Linked DNA regions of Saccharopolyspora erythraea. The protein of the gene in region 1 interacts with the protein of each later gene in a pairwise test. Links are inferred from orthologs where the notes say so. Each region holds a gene or a part of one and is shown on either strand. Other genes may lie near its edges.

Region 1 (9,009 bases):
CTCCGCCCGGAGGCGCACCTGACCTGCGGATTCCTCGCCTGTCACGTAGAGGGAGGGCCCGCCCTTGCCGGTCGCGGCCCAGCGGTGGGCGACCTCCAGCAGCAGCGTGGACTTGCCGACCCCGGGCTCACCGGCCATCAGCACCACCGCGCCGGGCACGATGCCGCCGCCGAGCACGCGGTCGAGCTCGCCGATGCCGGTCGATACGGCCCGCGCCGAGTCGAGGTCGACCTCGGCGATCGGGCGGGCGGGGGTGGCCGGGGCGCCCGCGGCGACCTTGGCCAGCGCGGGCCGCGCCGCGGCGGCCTCGTCGATCGTGCCCCACGCCTGGCAGCTCGGGCAGCGACCGACCCACTTGGCCACCTCGTGGCCGCAGTCGGCGCAGCGGAAGCCGGGGCGGGCGGTACGGGCGTTCTTCGGGGGCACTGCGCGAGGCTATCTGCCGCATCCGACTACGTCGTGGCGACCACCCGGGCGGCCCGGGCTCACCCACCCGACGGCATGTCCCTGGTCGGGTGGGCCGGCCGCACCCCGCCACACGCCGTGCAGCGGGCCGGCATCCGGCCCCGGACACGACGAAGGGCCGCCCGCTGGTCGCGGACGGCCCTGTCGGTGGCTCTGGCCGGGGTCAGTGCCCGGAGCCGTGGGGGGCGCCGTGCTCGGGGCGCGGCTTGTGGTCGGGGCCGATCGGGACCTGCACCGTCACCGCGCCGGCCTTCTCGAAGACGAAGGTCACCGGGATGGTCACCCCGGGGGTGATGTCCTGGGTCAGGCCGTTGAGGGTGATGCGGATCTCGCGCTGGTCGGACGGGCCGCCCTGGGCGCTGGGCGCGTTGCTCGCGGTCGGCGCGTGGCTCGACGTCGGCTCCTGCTGCGTCGTCGCGTGCCCGGACTCCTGCCGCGCGCCGTCGGCGTGCAGGGCGGTGCCCGCGGGCAGGTCGCTGGTGCCCTCGATCTGGGCGGTGGCGGCGTAGGTGCTGGAGACCTGGACCAGGCGGTCGTCGACGGCGCCGTCGTTGGACAGGACCAGCTTCAGCGGGGCGGAGGAGCCCGCCCGGTAGACGCTGCCGTGCTCGGGGAAGGTCATCTGCGCGTCGCGGACGGCGATCTCCTTGACCGTCCCGTTCCCGCCGCTGACGGCGGCGACCTGGGTGTCGGTCTCGGTCACCTGACCGGCACTGCATCCTCCGAGTGCGACGACGGCGCCGAGTCCGAGTGCGGCCGAGGCCAACCGCAGGCGAACGGCCTTCTGGTGCTGTGGGCGGCTCACGGTTGCAGCGTCCCTCCTGATTGCCGGACAACCGGGAGGGAGCTTAATCCCCCGCGAGCGCGGGGTCGGCCGAGCCCCCTGCCCGGGCACCGCCCGGACCCGCCGCCGGGGGTGCCGCGACGATCTCCACCGTCCGTCCACAATGGATCATTTCATGGTCCCGAAGGGGTGCGCCTTGCATGCCCGGCGGTCGTTTGTCAACCCCCGCCCATGGCCTGACCTGCGATTACGGATGGTGAGGCGGTCGAGGCCCGGTTGTGGCCCGTGTTAAACTGGGCATAGCGAAAGGGGCAGAGGACACATGGTTTTCAAGGTCGGAGAGACCGTCGTCTACCCGCATCACGGTGCCGCGCTCATCGAAGCAATCGAGACTCGTGTGATCAAGGGCGAGGAGAAGCAGTACCTCGTCCTGAAGGTCGCGCAGGGTGACCTGACCGTACGCGTTCCCGCCGACAACGCCGAGATCGTCGGTGTCCGGGACGTCGTCGGTCAGGAGGGTCTCGATCGGGTCTTCGACGTGCTGCGTGCTCCGCACACCGAGGAACCGACCAACTGGTCCCGTCGGTACAAGGCCAACCTCGAGAAGCTCGCATCCGGCGATGTGAACAAGGTGGCCGAAGTGGTGCGCGACCTCTGGCGACGCGAGAAGGATCGTGGCCTGTCCGCAGGCGAGAAGCGCATGCTGGCCAAGGCTCGTCAGATACTGGTCAGCGAGCTGGCGCTGGCCGAAGGTACCGACGAGGGCAAGGCGGAGACCCTGCTGGACGAAGTCCTTGCCACCGCAGTCTGACCACCACCGCAACCGGAACCACCAGGCGTGAGCGTCGTCGCGCTGGTCCCCGCCGCTGGTCGCGGGGTGCGGCTGGGCGCCGGGATGCCCAAGGCGCTGGTTCCGGTCGCGGGTGAGTCGTTGCTGTCGCGCGCGGTCCGAGGTCTGCACGACTCGGGCCGCGTGCGTCATGTCGTGGTGGCGGCACCGGCCGACGAGGTGCCCGCCGTGGAGGCCGAGTTCGCGTCGTTGCGGTCCTTCGTGCATGTGGTGCCCGGAGGAGCGGAACGAACCGACTCGGTGCGGCTGGCGCTCGCCGAGGCCGAGCGGGCCGTGCCCGACGCGCGCGTCGTGCTGGTGCACGACGCCGCGCGGGCGTTCACCCCGCCGTCGGTGGTGCGCGACGTCGTGCGCGCCGTCGAGGAGGGCGCGCCCGCGGTCGTGCCGGTCCTGCCCGTCGCCGACACCATCAAGCAGGTCGACGAGGCGGGCGACGTCGAGACGACGGTGGACCGCTCGCGCCTGCGCACCGTCCAGACCCCCCAGGGATTCGCCATCGACGTGCTCCGCCAGGCGTACGCGGCGGCCGGTGACATCGCCACCGACGACGCCGGGCTGGTCGAGCGCATCGGCGGGAAGGTGAGCACCGTGCCCGGGCACCCCCATGCCCTCAAGATCACCACTGCCTTCGACCTCGCCATCGCCGAGGCGGTGCTCGCGTGATCCCCAGGATCGGCCAGGGCGTGGACGTGCACCCGGTGGAGGCCGGCCGCGAGTGCTGGGTCGCGGGGCTGCTGTGGCCGGGCGAGGACGGCTGCGCGGGGCACTCCGACGGCGACGTCGCCTCCCACGCGCTGTGCGACGCGCTGCTCTCGGCGGCCGGGCTCGGCGATCTCGGCGCGGTCTTCGGCACCGGCGACGACCGCTGGGCCGGGGCGCACGGCGCCGAGCTGCTCGCCGAGGTCCGGCGGCGGGTCGCCGACGCCGGGTTCGGCATCGGCAACGCCGTGGTCCAGGTCGTCGGCAACCGCCCGCGCATCGGCAAGCGCCGGGAGGAGGCGCAGCGGGTGCTCTCGGAGGTCCTCGGCGCCCCGGTGTCGGTCTCCGGCACCACCACCGACGGACTCGGGCTCACCGGTCGCGGCGAGGGGATCGCGGCGGTCGCGACGGCTCTGGTGTTCCCCGTGGAGAGTTAACGCGCTGCTACCTTGGGGCGAAGTCGGGGAAAGTTCAGGGTCTGCTCCCTAGGCGACCGGCATGTCGCCGGGTCATCCTCGACTCATGGTGATCGAGCGGTATCGGTGGGTGCGTCGACTGCTCGTTGGGCAGCCGGTGTTCGCGTGGCCGTGCAGTTGGTTCCTGTGGTCGAGCGGTGGCGGTGTGAACCTGGCCGTCGCCGTGGTGCTGCTGTGGGCGAGCGCCCTCGGCAGCGTGGTGGCGATCGTCGCTCCGATGCGGCGCCAGGAGGCGCGGCGCTGCTGATCGCGCGGGGTTCGCGGCCTGCCGCCCCGGCCCCGTCGATCACGAGTCGCGGCTCGCGGTAGCAGCCTTGGTGATGGTGCGCGCGCGGGTGCGCCGAGCAGGCGGACAGCGATGCCGTGCGCCCGCCGCTGGGCCGTCGAGGTGTTGTAGACCTCAGATGCGTGCGGTGGGTAGGTCGTCCCCATAACGTTGCCGGGGTGAGTGCGCGCGCGGTGTTCTTCGACTTCTCCGGCACCCTGTTCCGGCTGGAGCAGGACGAGTCCTGGTTCGCCGGGGTCACCGACTCCGGCGGCGCCCCGCTCGACGCGGAGGCGCAGGCCGAGCTGATGCGGCGGATGACCGCCCCGGTCGGCCCGGTGGTCGGGGTGGACGCCGAGCACCAGCACGCCTGGGAGAACCGCGATCTCGACCCCGAGCTGCACCGCAAGATCTACCGGGAGTTCCTGCGCCGCAGCGGGGTCGCCGTCGCCGACCAGGTCGACGCGCTCTACGGACGGCTGGTCGACCCCGGCAGCTGGACGCCCTACCCCGACACCGCCGAGGTGCTGCGCAGGCTGCACTCCACCGGCGTGCGGATCGCGGTGATCAGCAACATCGCCTTCGACATCAGGCCGGCCTTCGAGCGGCTGGGCGTGGCCGGACTCGTCGACGAGTTCGTGCTCTCCTACCTCGAAGGGGTGATCAAACCCGATCCGAAGATCTTCCTCCGGGCGGCTGAGCGGCTCGGTGTCGAGCCCGGGGACGCGCTGATGATCGGTGACCACGAGGATGTCGACGGCGCGGCCGCGGCGGTCGGCTGCCGGGTCGCCATCGTGGACCCCGCCCCGACTTCCGAACGCCCGGACGCGCTGCTCACGGCGGTCGCCGAGCACGGCTTCTGACCGCTGGTCCGGGGGCGCCGCCGTCCCTTCGGCGGAGTCCGGCGCGCACCGGGTGGAGGCTTCCGGACGGGCGTCCGCGCGGGCGGTGCGGCGGCGGGAGCCCGTTTTGGCCGTGCCCGTACCATCAGGGGCGTGAGCCTGCACCTACATGACACAGCGACCCGCACGGTGCGCGAGTTCCACCCGCGCCTCGCCGGAGTGGCGTCGATCTACGTCTGCGGTGCCACGGTGCAGGGTGTTCCGCACATCGGCCACGTCCGCGGCGGCCTGAACTACGACGTGCTGCGGCGCTGGCTGGTGCACAACGGCTACGACGTGCGCCTGGTGCGCAACGTCACCGACATCGACGACAAGATCCTCATCAAGGCCGCCGACGCCGGCCGCCCCTGGTGGGAGTGGGCCACCGCGCACGAGCGGGCCTTCGAGAGCGCCTTCGACCGGCTGGGTTGCCTGCCGCCGTCGGCGCTGCCCCGCGCGACCGGCCACATCACGCAGATGATCGAGCTGATGCAGCGGCTGATCGACAAGGGCCACGCCTACGCGTCGGGCGGCGACGTGTACTTCTCCGTCGCCTCCTACGCCGAGCACTACGGCAGGCTCTCCGGGCAGCGGCTCGACGAGGTCCAGCAGGGCGAGAGCACCGCGAGCGGCAAGCGCGACCCCCGCGACTTCACGCTCTGGAAGGCCGCCAAGCCCGGTGAGCCGAGCTGGCCGACGCCGTGGGGCGACGGCCGCCCCGGCTGGCACCTGGAGTGCTCGGCCATGTCGACCTACTACCTGGGCAGCGAGTTCGACATCCACGGCGGCGGCCTGGACCTGGTGTTCCCGCACCACGAGAACGAGCTGGCGCAGTCCACCGCGGCCGGTGACGGCTTCGCCCGGTACTGGATGCACAACGCGTGGGTCACCATGAGCGGCGAGAAGATGTCGAAGTCACTGGGCAACACCGTGGCGATCCCGGCGATCCTGCAGCGGGCCGCCGCCCCGGAGATCCGCTACTACCTGGTCACCCCGCACTACCGCTCGACGATCGAGTACTCCGAGCCCGCGCTGGCCGAGGCGATCTCGGCCTACCGGCGCATCGACTCCTTCGTCAACCGGGTGCGGCAGCGCACCGGCGAGGTCGGGCACGGGCCGGTGCCCGCCGAGTTCGCGGCGGCGATGGACGACGACCTGTCGACGCCGCAGGCGATCGCCGTGGTGCACAACGCCATCCGCGAAGGCAACGCCGCCCTCGACCGCGGCGACGACCGGGCGGCCAACGAGGCGGCGGCCTCGGTCCGGACGATGACCGGCATCCTCGGTCTGGACCCGCTGGCCGAGCAGTGGGCCGACACCCGCGGCGCGGACGACGCCGCTCACCACGCGTTGTCCGAGCTCGTGGACAGCATGCTCCAGCAGCGCCGGCAGGCCCGCGCCGAGCGCGACTTCGCCACCGCCGACGCGGTGCGGGACCGGCTGCAGGCATGCGGAATCGCCGTCGAGGACACCCCTGACGGTCCGTTGTGGACATTGAAAGACGGGTAAGCGAGTTGGCAGGCAACGACAGGCGCCGGGGCGCGATCCGCAAGCCGGGCTCCAAGAAGGGCATGGTGGTCGGTTCCGGCGGTCAGCGGCGCAGGGGGCTGGAGGGCAAGGGCCCGACGCCGAAGGCGAAGGACCGGGTCAGCCACCCGGCCAAGCGGCGGGTCGACGCCGCGAAGGCGCGTACCGAGCAGCAGCGGACGCGGCAGCGGCAGAAGGACAAGTCCGACACCGCCGAGATGATCGCGGGCCGCAACCCGGTCGCCGAGTGCATCCGCGCCGGGGTGCCGGCGACGGGCCTCTACGTCGCGCAGGGCATCGACGCCGACGACCGCGTCACCGATGCGGTGCGCGGAGCGGACTCGCGGGGCATCTCGGTCGTCGAGGTCCAGCGCTCCGAGCTGGACCGGATGACCGGCGGCGCGATGCACCAGGGCCTGGCGCTGCAGGTCCCCGCCTACGAGTACGCCCACCCCGACGACGTGCTGGACGAGGCGCACAACTCGGGGCTGCCGCCGCTGATCGTCGCGCTGGACGGGGTGACCGACCCGCGCAACCTGGGCGCGGTGATCCGTTCCGCGGCGGCCTTCGGCGCGCACGGCGTGATCCTGCCGCAGCGCCGCAGCGCCGGGCTGACCGCGGTCGCGTGGCGCACCAGCGCGGGCACGGCGGCCAAGCTTCCGGTCGCCAGGGCGGTCAACCTCACCCGGACGCTGAAGGACCTGAAGGCCGAAGGGCTGATGGTCGTCGGCCTGGACGCGGACTCCGACATCACCTCAGACGAGCTCGACCTCGCGACGGGTCCGCTGGTCGTCGTGGTCGGTTCGGAGGGCCGCGGGCTGTCGCGGCTGGTCCGCGAGACCTGCGACCAGACGGTGTCCATCCCGATGGCCGGCAGCGTGGAGTCGCTCAACGCCTCCGTCGCGGCCGGCATCGTGCTGGCCGAGGTCGCCCGGCGCCGCCGCGCCCGCTGAGCCGTCCGGGTGCGGCGCGCGTCAGTCAGCGCTGCGCTTGGCCGAGAACGGTGTCGACGGTCAGCGCGGAGGCCACGACGAGGCTGTTCAGCGGCTCGGGCAGCGGACGGAAGATCTGCAGGACGTAGTTGTCGGCCGTGGTGAACGCGGCCTTGGCCAGTCCCTGCCAGGTCTTGCTGATCTGCCCGATCTGCTGGTCCTCGTGGTCGAGCACACGAAGGTCCCAGGCGCGCAGGTTCTCGGCGTGGATGCCGCCGATGCGTTGCCCGCCGGCCTCGAAGGCGAACCGGACCTTGCCCCAGACGTTCTCCATCCGGATGTCCCCGACGGGGGAGCCGTCCGGGCGCTGGACGTGCACGGTGGACTTCCACATCGTGGCCGGGCGGGTCAAACGCAGCACCGGCCTGCCTGCGGCGTCGCGGATCTCCAGCGCGACCGTCATCAGCGAGTCGAGCTTGGTCAGCAGCCGCAACGCCTTCTGCGCACCGCTCTGCCCGGTCTGCACCACGGACCCGATCTGGTGGCCGGTCTGGTCGTAGACGGCGTACTCGTTGGCCATCTCGATCAACTTGGCCTTCTGGTTGACCACCAGGACCGGCTCGGTGAGCAGGGTGCCGCCGCCACCGCCGACGTGTCCGCCGACGCCGGCGCGCTGCTGCACCTGCTGCTGGACTGAGGCCGAGTCGCCGGTGCCGCCGAGCGCCAGCTCGATCGACGAGGAGTCGTCGGCCTGCGGCATCGGTGCCTGCTGGAAGGGCTGGCCCGGGTGGTGGACCGGCTGGGTCGGCGCGGGTGCGCCGGGCGGCATCGGCTGGCCGGGTGCGTGCGGCTGGGCAGCTTGCTGCTGCTGCGGCGGCTGGGGCGGGATCGGCTGCTGCGGCTGTGCCGCGGGCTGCGGCTGTTGCTGCGCGGCGGGCTGCGGCTGGGCGGGCTGCGCGTGCGGCGTCCACTGCCTGCCGTCCCACCAGCGCACGTATCGCGGATCTGCCTGGTCCGGGTACCAGCCGGGCGGTGGCGGAGCGCTCATGGCGGCCAGGCTAGGCGATCGGTGCCGCCCGTGTACGTGGATTCGGCCGCCCCGCCGCTGATCCGCCGAGCCGAGTTCGCGGAGCTGTCGTGAACGGGACTCGGATAAGGTCTGGCGCGGCTAGAGTCAGTCGCAGTGCAACGAGGGAGGCATGGGCTTCCCGTACCCCGAGGCCCACCGATGTCGTTCGCAAGTCCGCTTTTCCTCTGGTATTTCCTGCCGCTGGTGCTGGTCGCCGTGCTGGTCGCGCCGCGCCGCGCGCGCAACGTGGTCGTCGCCGTGGCGAGCCTGCTGTTCTACGCCAGCGGCGCGGGCGGTACGACGTTGCTGCTGCTGGCCTGCATCGTGGCCAACTTCGTCGCGGGCCGGTTCCTCGAGCCGGACCAGTGGAACGCGGCGCAGGGCAGGCGCAGGCTGTTGCTGATCGGCACCGTCACCTTCGACCTGCTGATCCTCGCGCTGTGGAAGTACGCCGGGTTCGCCACCGAGCAGGCCGCGGTGCTGGCGAGCTGGTTCGGCGGCGGATTCCCCGTTCTGCAGCTGGCGTTGCCGATCGGGATCTCCTTCTACACGTTCCACCACATCTCCTACGTGGTGGACATCTACCGCGGCGAACGCCCGGCGCTGCGCGACCCGGTCTCCTTCGTCACCTACATCGCGATGTTCCCGCAGCTGGTGGCCGGTCCGATCGTGCGGTACCGGGAGATCGCCGACCAGCTCCCGCAGCAGCGCACGCACCGCCTCGACGACATCGCGGCGGGCTTCCCGCGGTTCGCGTGGGGGCTGACCAAGAAGGTCGTCATCGCCGACACCCTCGCCCCGATGGTCGACACCGCGTTCGCGACCCCGGCCGAGGACATGACCTTCGCGATCGCCTGGCTCGGCGCCATCGGGTATGCGATGCAGCTCTACTTCGACTTCTCCGGCTACTCCGACATGGCGATCGGGCTCGGCCGGATGCTCGGTTTCCGGCTGCCGGAGAACTTCGCGCGCCCGTACTCGTCGGTGACCGTGACCGAGTTCTGGCGGCGCTGGCACATGTCGCTGTCGCGGTGGTTCCGCGACTACGTCTACATCCCGCT
Region 2 (8,911 bases), 7.1 Mb from region 1 along the record:
ACCTCGTGCGGGCCCCGCCGGGACAGTTCTTCGAGTGCCTTCTTGGCAGTCCGCGCCATGGTCAGCAACGGTAGCGGACCCGGGTGGTTTCGCGCGGTGTCCACCGGTCCTCGCGAGGTATGGACCAATAGCGGTAGTTACGCTGCCGGGTGTGTGCGGAATCGTGGGTTACGTAGGACATCGCCAGGCGCTGGGCGTGGTGCTCGACGGGCTCAGGAGGCTCGAGTACCGCGGCTACGACTCCGCCGGCGTGGCGCTGCTGGACGGCTCCGGCGGTCTGGCCGTCGAGCGGGCGGCCGGTGCGCTGTCGAACCTCGAGACGCGGCTGGCCGAGTTCGACGGTGACCGCTTCGCGGGCACCGCGGGCATGGGCCACACCAGGTGGGCCACCCACGGCGCGCCCACCGACCGCAACGCCCACCCGCACCGCGACGTCGCGGGCCGGGTCGCGGTGGTGCACAACGGCATCATCGAGAACTTCGCCGAGCTGCGCGCCGAGCTGGAGGCCGCCGGTGTCGAGATGTCCAGCGACACCGACACCGAGACCACGGCGCACCTGATCGCCGCCGCCTACACCAACGGCAGCACCGCGGGCGACCTCACCGCCAGCGTCTCGGCCGTGGTCCGCCGCCTCGATGGCGCGTTCACGCTGGTCGTCACGCACGCCGACGACCCGGACCGGGTGGTGGCCGCGCGCCGCAACTCGCCGCTGGTCGTGGGTGTCGGCGAGGGCGAGACCTTCCTGGCCTCCGATGTGGCGGCCTTCATCGAGCACACCCGCGACGCCGTGGAGCTCGGCCAGGACCAGGTCGTCACCATCACCCGCGACGGCTACGAGGTCACCGACTTCGCGGGCGAGCCGGTCGAGGCCCGGCCGTTCACCGTCGACTGGGACCTGTCGGCCGCCGAGAAGGGCGGCCACGACTACTTCATGCTCAAGGAGATCGAGGAGCAGCCGGGCGCGCTGGAGAACACGCTGCGCGGCCACTTCCACGACGGCGGCATCATCCTCGACGAGCAGCGGCTGACCGAGCAGGACCTGCGCGACATCGACAAGGTCTTCGTGGTCGCCTGCGGTACGGCCTACCACTCCGGCCTGCTGGCCAAGTACGCGATCGAGCACTGGTGCCGGATCCCGGTCGAGGTCGAGCTGGCCAGCGAGTTCCGCTACCGCGACCCGGTGCTCGGCCGCGACACGCTGGTGGTGGCGATCTCGCAGTCCGGTGAGACCGCCGACACCCTCGAGGCCGTCCGGCACGCGCGCACGCAGCGCGCCAGGGTGCTGGCGATCTGCAACACCAACGGCGCGCAGATCCCGCGCGAGTCCGACGCGGTGCTCTACACCCACGCGGGCCCGGAGATCGGGGTCGCGGCGACCAAGACCTTCGTCTCCCAGATCGCGGCGAACTACCTGGTCGGCCTGGCGCTCGCGCAGGCGCGCGGCACCAAGTACGCCGACGAGGTCGCCCGCGAGTTCTCCGCGCTCGCCGCGATGCCCGACGCGGTCCGCCAGACGCTGGGCACCGTCGAGCAGATGCGCGCGCTCGGCCAGAAGCTGGCCGACTCCAAGGCGGTGCTGTTCCTCGGCAGGCACGTCGGCTACCCGATCGCGCTGGAGGGTGCGCTCAAGCTCAAGGAGCTCGCCTACATGCACGCCGAGGGCTTCGCCGCCGGTGAGCTCAAGCACGGCCCGATCGCGCTGATCGAGGACGGCCTGCCGGTGGTCGTGGTGATGCCGTCGGCCAAGGGGCGGGCGCTGCTGCACTCGAAGATGCTGTCCAACATCCGCGAGATCCAGGCCCGCGGGGCGCGCACGATCGTCATCGCCGAGGAGGGCGACGAGACGGTGCGGCCGTTCGCCGACGAGCTCGTCGAGATCCCGGCGGTGCCGACGCTGCTGCAGCCGCTGGTGTCCACGGTGCCGTTGCAGGTGCTGGCCGCCGAGATCGCGCGTGCGCGCGGCTACGACGTCGACAAGCCGCGCAACCTGGCCAAGTCCGTCACGGTGGAGTGAGCGGCGGTTGATCGTCGGCATCGGCACGGACCTGGTCGGCGTCGTCCGCTTCGGCGAGTCGCTGGAGCGCACGCCCGCGCTGGCCGAGCGCGTGTTCACCCCGGCGGAGCGGCGGACCCGCGACGGCGCGGCGCGTTCGGTCACCTCGCTGGCCGCGCGGTTCGCCGCCAAGGAGGCGGCTGCCAAGGCGCTCGGCGTGCCGTCGGGGTGCCGGTTCACCGACTGCGAGGTCTTGCAGGCCGACGACGGCAGGCCGTCGCTGCGGGTGTCGGGCCGGCTGGCGCGTGCCGCCGAGGCCCGGGGTGTCACCGCCTGGCACGTCTCGCTCACCCACGACGCGGAGATGGCGTCGGCGTTCGTGGTGGCCGAAGCCTGACCGCGTGCCGGCGGTGATCCCCCCGGTGCTGAGGCCGGTGGCTCGGCCAGACTGTAGGCCGCACAACCGCCGCGTCCAGGGGAGCACGCCGATGTACGGAGCATGGACACCGGACCAGATCCGCGCCGCTGAGCAGAGGCTGTTCGCGCGGACCCCTGAACCGCAGGTCATGCGCCGTGCCGCGTACGCGGTCGCGGTGCACGCCGCCCGCCTGCTCGACGAGAGCACCGGGGCAGTGACCGGCCGCCACGCGACGCTGCTGGTCGGCGCGGGCAACAACGGCGGCGACGCGTTGTGGGCCGGGGCTTTCCTGCGGCGGCGCGGCGCCGGTGTCACGGCGGTGCTGCTGTCGCCGGACAAGGCGCACCCGGCGGGGCTCGCGGCGCTGCGCAAGGCAGGCGGGCGCGTCGTCGAGGCCGAAGGCCCGAGCGCCGACACGGCGGGGATCGGCGCCGAGGCCGCCGACGCCGTCGAGCGCGCGGACGTGGTGGTCGACGGGATCGTGGGGCTCTCCGCGCGCGGCGGCCTGCGGCCCGTGGCGGCGGAGCTGGTCCGCAGGGTCACCGCGCCCGTCGTCGCGGTCGACCTGCCCAGCGGTGTCGACCCGCTCACAGGCGCGGTCGACGGGCCCGCGGTGAGCGCGGATGTCACGGTCACCTTCGGCGGCTACCGGCCGTGCCACGTGCTGGGCGCCGGTGTCGTGCACTCCGGCCGGGTCGAGGTGGCCGACATCGGCTTGGACGACTTCCTCGCAGACCCGGAGCTCTATCTGCTGGAGGACGCCGAGGTCGGCGCCTGCTGGCCGGTCCCGAGCGCTTCGGACGACAAGTACAGCCAGGGCGTCGTGGGTATCGCCGCCGGTTCGGCCACCTACCCGGGGGCCGCGGTGCTCGCCGGAGGCGCGGCGGTGCAGGCGACGTCCGGGATGGTGCGCTACGCCGGTCCTGCCGCCGACGTCGTGCGTGCGCACTGGCCGGAGGTCGTGGCCACCGGCTCGGTCTCCGACGCCGGACGCGTGCAGGCGTGGGCGGTCGGGCCGGGGATCGGTACGGGCGGCAGCGGGCGCGAGGTGCTCCGGCACGTGCTCGAAGCGGGTGTCCCGGTGTGCGCCGACGCCGACTCGATCACGCTGCTCGCGGAGGACCCGACGCTGTGGGACGCCCGCGACCCCGACACGCCGCTGGTGCTGACCCCGCACGCGGGCGAGTTCGCCAGGCTGGCGGGCGAGGTCGGAGCGGACCGGGTGTCGGCGGTGCGGGAGGTCGCGGCCCGCTACGACGCCGTGGTCCTGCTCAAGGGCAACACCACCGTCGTCGCCGCCCCGGACGGGCGGGTCCTGGTCAACTCGGCCAGGCAGTCCTGGCCCGCGACCGCCGGTTCCGGTGACGTCCTCACCGGCCTGATCGGTGCGCTGCTCGCCGCGGGGATCGACCCGTGGGCCGCGTGCGGCTTCGCCGGCCTCGTGCACTCGCGTGCGGGTCTGCTCGCCGCCACCGGCGGCGCCGGCGCCGATGCGGTGGGGGCGCCGATCGGTGCCTCGGCGCTGCTCGCGTCCGTCCCGGACGCGATCCGCGCCGTTCGCGCCGAGGCCGTGTGACCGCGCGAAGCCGGCCGGCCGGCCGCTCGCGGACGCCGCGCATGTCCGGGGTTCGAGCCTCGCGGCGTGCTCACCCGTCCGGCTCGGGGGCCTCACTCGGCCGTGACGCCCGGCGTGGGCGTGGTGACCGTCCGTCGTCCGGCGCCGCGCGCAGGTGTGGCGCCGGGCTGGGCCTGGCTGGTCGCACAGGCCGTGACGGGTGGTTTGGTGCCGATACCACAATGATCGCGCCCCGTCGATGTGCGACGATGGCAAAGCCATGAGTGACCAGCACGCCTACCGCGCTGACCTGCGCATCGACGTCGACGCGATCCGCCACAACGTCGGGGTGCTCGCGGCCCGCGCCGCAGGCGCCCGCACGATGGTGATCGTCAAGTCCGACGGCTACGGCCACGGCGCGGTGACCGTCGCCAGGGCCGCCCTCGAGGCGGGCGCGGACCAGATCGGCGTCGCGGCGCTCGGCGAGGCGGTCGCCCTGCGCGAAGCCGGGATCACCGCGCCGCTGATGTGCTGGCTGTACTCCCGCGGCGACGACTTCGCCCCCGCACTGCGGCATGGCGTCGAGCTGTCGACGTCGTCGGTGCGCGGGCTGCGCGAGATCGCCGCGACGGCCGCCGAGCTCGGCGTCGCCGCCCGGTTGCACCTGAAGATCGACACCGGGCTGAGCCGCAGCGGCTGCCCGGAGGCCGAGTGGCCGAACCTGGTCGACGAGGCCGCGAAGGCCGAGGCGGATGGGCACGTCGAGGTCGTGGCCGTCTGGTCGCACCTGGCGTGCGCCGACGAGCTCGGCCACCCGTCGATCGACGACCAGGCCCTGCGCTTCCGGCGCGCCTACGAGCGGGCGCGAGCCGCGGGTCTGGCCCCGATCCGCCACATCGCGAACTCCGCCGCGGTGCTGACCCGCCCGGACCTGCACTTCGAGCTGGTGCGGCCGGGCATCGCCGTCTACGGCCTGGACCCGGTTCCCCAGGACGGCGACCACGGGCTGCGGCCCGCGATGACCTTCCGCTCTTCGGTGGCGCTGACCAAGCGCGTCGCCGCGGGCGAGAGCGTGTCCTACGGGCACACCTGGACCGCCGACCGTCCGGTGAACCTGGCGCTGGTGCCGGTCGGCTACGCCGACGGGGTGCCCCGGACGCTGTCCGGCCGGATGTCGGTGTGGCTGGCTGGCAGGCGCAGGCCGGTCGCGGGCCGGGTGTGCATGGACCAGCTCGTCGTGCTCTGCGAGGACGACGTGGTGCAGGAGGGCGACGAGGTGATCCTCTTCGGCCCCGGCGACCGGGGCGAGCCGACCGCCGCCGAGTGGGCGGACGAGCTGGGCACCATCCACTACGAGATCGTCACCGGCATGTACCGGCCCAGGGTGACCCGCACCGTCGTCGGGGAGCGGGCGTGAGGCCCGCCCGAGCGGGCCGTGCCTGCGCAGAGCCCGCACCGCGGCTCGCCGTGCGCGGCCGTGTCGCGAAGGTTCCGGCCGCCCCGTGCGAGGCGGTCCCGCTCGGTGTTGCGGAGGTGTCGTGAGACCGCTGTGGCAGGCGTTGGCGTGGACGACCGGTGTGCTGGGCGCCGCTGTCACCGGCGCGGCCGTCGGTGTCGCGGCACGCAGCTCGCGCATCGCGACGCAGCGCAAGGCCGACGATCCCCTCGCCGACGAGCCGCTGGGCGCGCTCAAGCCCGACCGGCAGTCGACGGTGGCCGCCGACGACGGTGTGCCGCTCGTAGTGGAGGAGATCAAGCCCGCCGACGGCGGCCACGCCGAGCTGACCGTCGTGCTCGTCCACGGCTACACGCTGGACGCCCGCTGCTGGCACTTCCAGCGCCGCGATCTGCCTAAGCTGACCGACCCCAGGGTGCGGCTGGTGCAGTACGACCAGCGCAGCCACGGCCGTTCCGGGCGCTCGTCGAAGAAGCGCAGCACCATCGAGCAGCTCGGCAGGGACCTCGACGCGGTGCTGCGGGCGACCGCGAGCCGCGGACCGGTCGTGCTGGTCGGGCACTCGATGGGCGGCATGGCGATCATGGCGCTGGCCGAGCGCCAGCCGCGGCTGTTCCGCGACCGGGTCTGCGCGGTCGCGCTGATCGGCACCTCGGCCGGTGAGATCGGCGCCTCCGGCCTCCCGCGCCCGTGGCTGTCCAAGAGCAACCCGCTGACCAGGGGGCTGGCGCTGCTCGCGGGCATCCAGCCGGGGCTGGTCGAGCGGGCCAGGCGCACCGGCGGGCAGCTGACCTGGGCCGTCATCCGGGGCCTTGCCTTCGGCGACAACAGCGTGTCCCCGAAGCTGGTCGACCTGATGGCCGACATGATCGGCGCGACCTCGGTCGAGGTCGTCACCGACTTCCTGGACACGATCGGTTCCCACGACCGCAAGGCCGCGCTGGCGGGCCTGCGCCACTGCGAGGTGCTGGTGCTCGGCGGCGACGCCGACCGGCTGACGCCGTACTCGCACGCCGAGGTCATCGCGGCCGAGCTGCCGGAGGCCGAGCTGGTGCGGGTCGAGGGCGCCGGGCACATGGTGATGATGGAGCGCCACGAACTGGTCACCGAGCACCTGGTCGCGCTGGTTCGAAGGTCGGCTCCCGGCAAGGAGGAGGTGACCGGCAGTTGAGGTCGTTGCCGACGGCGGAGCTGGCGACGGAGTCCGCCACGCTGGATCTGGGCGCCCGCTTGGGCGCCGAGCTCCGGGCGGGTGACCTGGTGCTGCTGGACGGGCCGCTGGGCGCGGGCAAGACGGTGCTCGCGCGCGGGGTCGCGGCGGGCATGGGCGTGACGGGACAGGTCACCTCGCCGACGTTCGTGATCGCCAGGGTGCACCACCCGGCGGAGGGCGACGGTCCCGCGCTGGTGCACGTCGACGCCTACCGCCTCGGCGGGCTGGACGAGATCGACGACCTCGACCTGGACACCGACCTCACCGACGCCGCCGTCGTGGTGGAGTGGGGCGAGGGCGTGGCCGAGCACCTGTCGGAGGACTACCTCGTGCTGCGCATCCACCGCCGCGAGGACGACGTCCGCGAGATCACCTTCGAGCCGCACGGCGAGCGCTGGGTGCGGTGGCTGGCCGAGCACCCGGGCTTCGTGTGATCGAACTGCTGTCCGCGGTACCGGCGCAGCTGCTGCTCGCGGTGGTCGCGGTGGAGCTGATGGCCGAGTCCGGTCTGCTGGTCGGGGTCTTCCTGCCCGGCTCGCCGCTGGTGCTCGCGCTCGGTTTCCTGGCAGGGCAGGGCGTGGTGGAGGTGTGGGCGGCGATCGCGACCGTCGCCGCGGCCTCCGCGCTGGGCGGTCAGCACGGTTTCCTGCGCGGCCGCCGCCGCGGCGGACCGCTGGAGCAGCGCGTGACCGCGCGCTTGGGCGAAAGGCGCGCGCGGCGTCTGGAAGCGGCGCTGGAGGGCAGGGCCGGTGTCGCGGTCGCGGTGGCGCAGTGCTTCGGCGTGGTGCGGACGCTGGTACCGAGGCTGGCCGCCCGTTCCGGCCTGTCGCACGCCCGCTTCACCGCGTGCAACGTGCCGATGGCGGTGGTGTGGGCGAGTGCGCTGGTGCTGCTCGGCGCCTGGTCCGGAGCCGCCTACGAGCGCGTGGAGTCGGTGGTGGGACTCATGGGTTTGCCGCTCGTGGCGGCGGTCGCCGTGATTCTGCTGGTGGTCCAGTGGGTCCGGCGCCGGGCTCCTCGAGCCGCGTCCGGCTCGCCCGGCACGGCGCCCGCCTGCGCTAACGGGCGCCCGGGATCGAGCCGGTTTCGGTGATCCGGCGGGCGATGTCGCGGAGCTTGACGTTGTTCTCCTGCGAGGTGTGCTTGAGCACCTTGAACGCCTCGTCCTCGGTGATCTTGTAGCGCTCCATGATGATGCCGAGCGCTTCGCCGATGTCCTGGCGGGTCGCGATGGCCGCGTGCAGCTGCGCGGAGGTGCGGGCGCTGGAGAACGCCACCGCCGCGTGCGAGGCGAGCAGCCAGCCCACCAGCTCGGAGTGCTCGGTGAACGCGTTGGGGCGGGAGGAGTAGAGGTCCAGCGCGCCGAGCTCGTCCTCGTCGGTGTAGAGCAGGAAGCCCATCATGCTGCCGATGCCCATCCGGCGGGCGTGCGGGACGTAGCGCGTCCACCGGTACTCCTCGCGGGTCATGTCGGCGATCCGGTAGACATCCTCCTTGTTCCTGGCCGCGTCCAGGCAGGGGCCTTCACCGAGCTCGCCCTGCAGGCGGTCGGACTCGCGCACCAGGTCGCTGGTGGCGGCGGCGGTGTCGATCTCGCGGCCGGGGTGCACCAGCAGGATCCCGGCGTGCTCGCACCCGTCGACCAGGTCGACCGCGTAGGAGGCGATGTGGTCCAGGGTGCTCTGCACGGTGTTCTGGGCGAGCAGGTCGCGTGCCATCCTCGCCAGCGCCACCGCCAGCCCCTCCTGCGAACCGCCGTTCATGTCCGGACATCCTCCAGGTATCCCAGCCGACCTCTACTGGCACACGCTAGCGCCGCGTGGGGGGATCGACACTCCGCGACCCGGTCCGTAGGGTTGATGGTGGCTGGTTGAGCAAACAGCTGGCACAACGGACCCGAGGTGCCGTGTGTTTGCTCCCAAGCCGTTCGTCGCCGAACCGGCGTTTGGGCGGGCACGGCCCTCGCCTTTGGCTCCCCCTCGTCACAAGCGGGCCATTGGGCAATCGACGACGACAAGGAGCACTCGTGCTTGCCAACACGCCCGGCGCAGCCAAGTCGGAGACGACGCGCGCGCCCACCGGCGGTGTGGGCGGCCCGACCGCGGGACTTCCCCTGCGGCTGCGGCTGGACTTCACCGACCCCGAACTGGCCGTCCTCAGCGCTTCCGGCGAACTGGACGCGCTCACCACGCCCGCCCTGGCCGACCTGCTGTGGCCACGCCTGATGAGCAAGCTCTCGGCGATCGTGGTCGACCTCAGCGGGCTCAGGTTCCTCG

Evidence for each region.
Region 2: the proteins of rlmB (region 1) and HUO13_RS34040 interact in binary tests that used the Escherichia coli proteins (3 or more experiments, as listed by UniProt). The link is inferred for Saccharopolyspora erythraea from one-to-one orthologs.

The regions. Positions count from the first base shown.
Region 1 is NZ_CP054839.1:488,089-497,097, forward strand. Bases 4,966-7,917 are described here. They hold rlmB (23S rRNA (guanosine(2251)-2'-O)-methyltransferase RlmB), read left to right. Parts: upstream 4,966-5,934; coding sequence 5,935-6,900; downstream 6,901-7,917. Other genes in these bases: cysS (cysteine--tRNA ligase), read left to right, coding at 4,966-5,929; HUO13_RS02335 (phospholipid scramblase-related protein), read right to left, coding at 6,926-7,917. Also shown: DNA repair protein RadA, read right to left, coding at 1-426; HUO13_RS02295 (copper chaperone PCu(A)C), read right to left, coding at 629-1,270; HUO13_RS02300 (CarD family transcriptional regulator), read left to right, coding at 1,572-2,060; ispD (2-C-methyl-D-erythritol 4-phosphate cytidylyltransferase), read left to right, coding at 2,088-2,762; ispF (2-C-methyl-D-erythritol 2,4-cyclodiphosphate synthase), read left to right, coding at 2,759-3,235; HUO13_RS02315 (hypothetical protein), read left to right, coding at 3,321-3,521; HUO13_RS02320 (HAD family hydrolase), read left to right, coding at 3,719-4,402; more of cysS, read left to right, coding at 4,535-4,965; more of HUO13_RS02335, read right to left, coding at 7,918-7,927; HUO13_RS02340 (MBOAT family O-acyltransferase), read left to right, coding at 8,108-9,009. UniProt on the Escherichia coli protein: Specifically methylates the ribose of guanosine 2251 in 23S rRNA.
Region 2 is NZ_CP054839.1:7,594,232-7,603,142, reverse strand. The notes cover bases 1,881-4,734. They hold HUO13_RS34040 (NAD(P)H-hydrate dehydratase), read left to right. Parts: upstream 1,881-2,481; coding sequence 2,482-3,987; downstream 3,988-4,734. Other genes in these bases: alr (alanine racemase), read left to right, coding at 4,247-4,734; HUO13_RS34045 (holo-ACP synthase), read left to right, coding at 2,022-2,390; glmS (glutamine--fructose-6-phosphate transaminase (isomerizing)), read left to right, coding at 1,881-2,014. Outside these bases: HUO13_RS34055 (dienelactone hydrolase family protein), read right to left, coding at 1-59; more of glmS, read left to right, coding at 152-1,880; more of alr, read left to right, coding at 4,735-5,383; HUO13_RS34030 (alpha/beta fold hydrolase), read left to right, coding at 5,505-6,593; tRNA (adenosine(37)-N6)-threonylcarbamoyltransferase complex ATPase subunit type 1 TsaE, read left to right, coding at 6,599-7,069; HUO13_RS34020 (DedA family protein), read left to right, coding at 7,066-7,728; HUO13_RS34015 (GAF and ANTAR domain-containing protein), read right to left, coding at 7,694-8,398; HUO13_RS34010 (STAS domain-containing protein), read left to right, coding at 8,662-8,911. UniProt on the Escherichia coli protein: Bifunctional enzyme that catalyzes the epimerization of the S- and R-forms of NAD(P)HX and the dehydration of the S-form of NAD(P)HX at the expense of ADP, which is converted to AMP.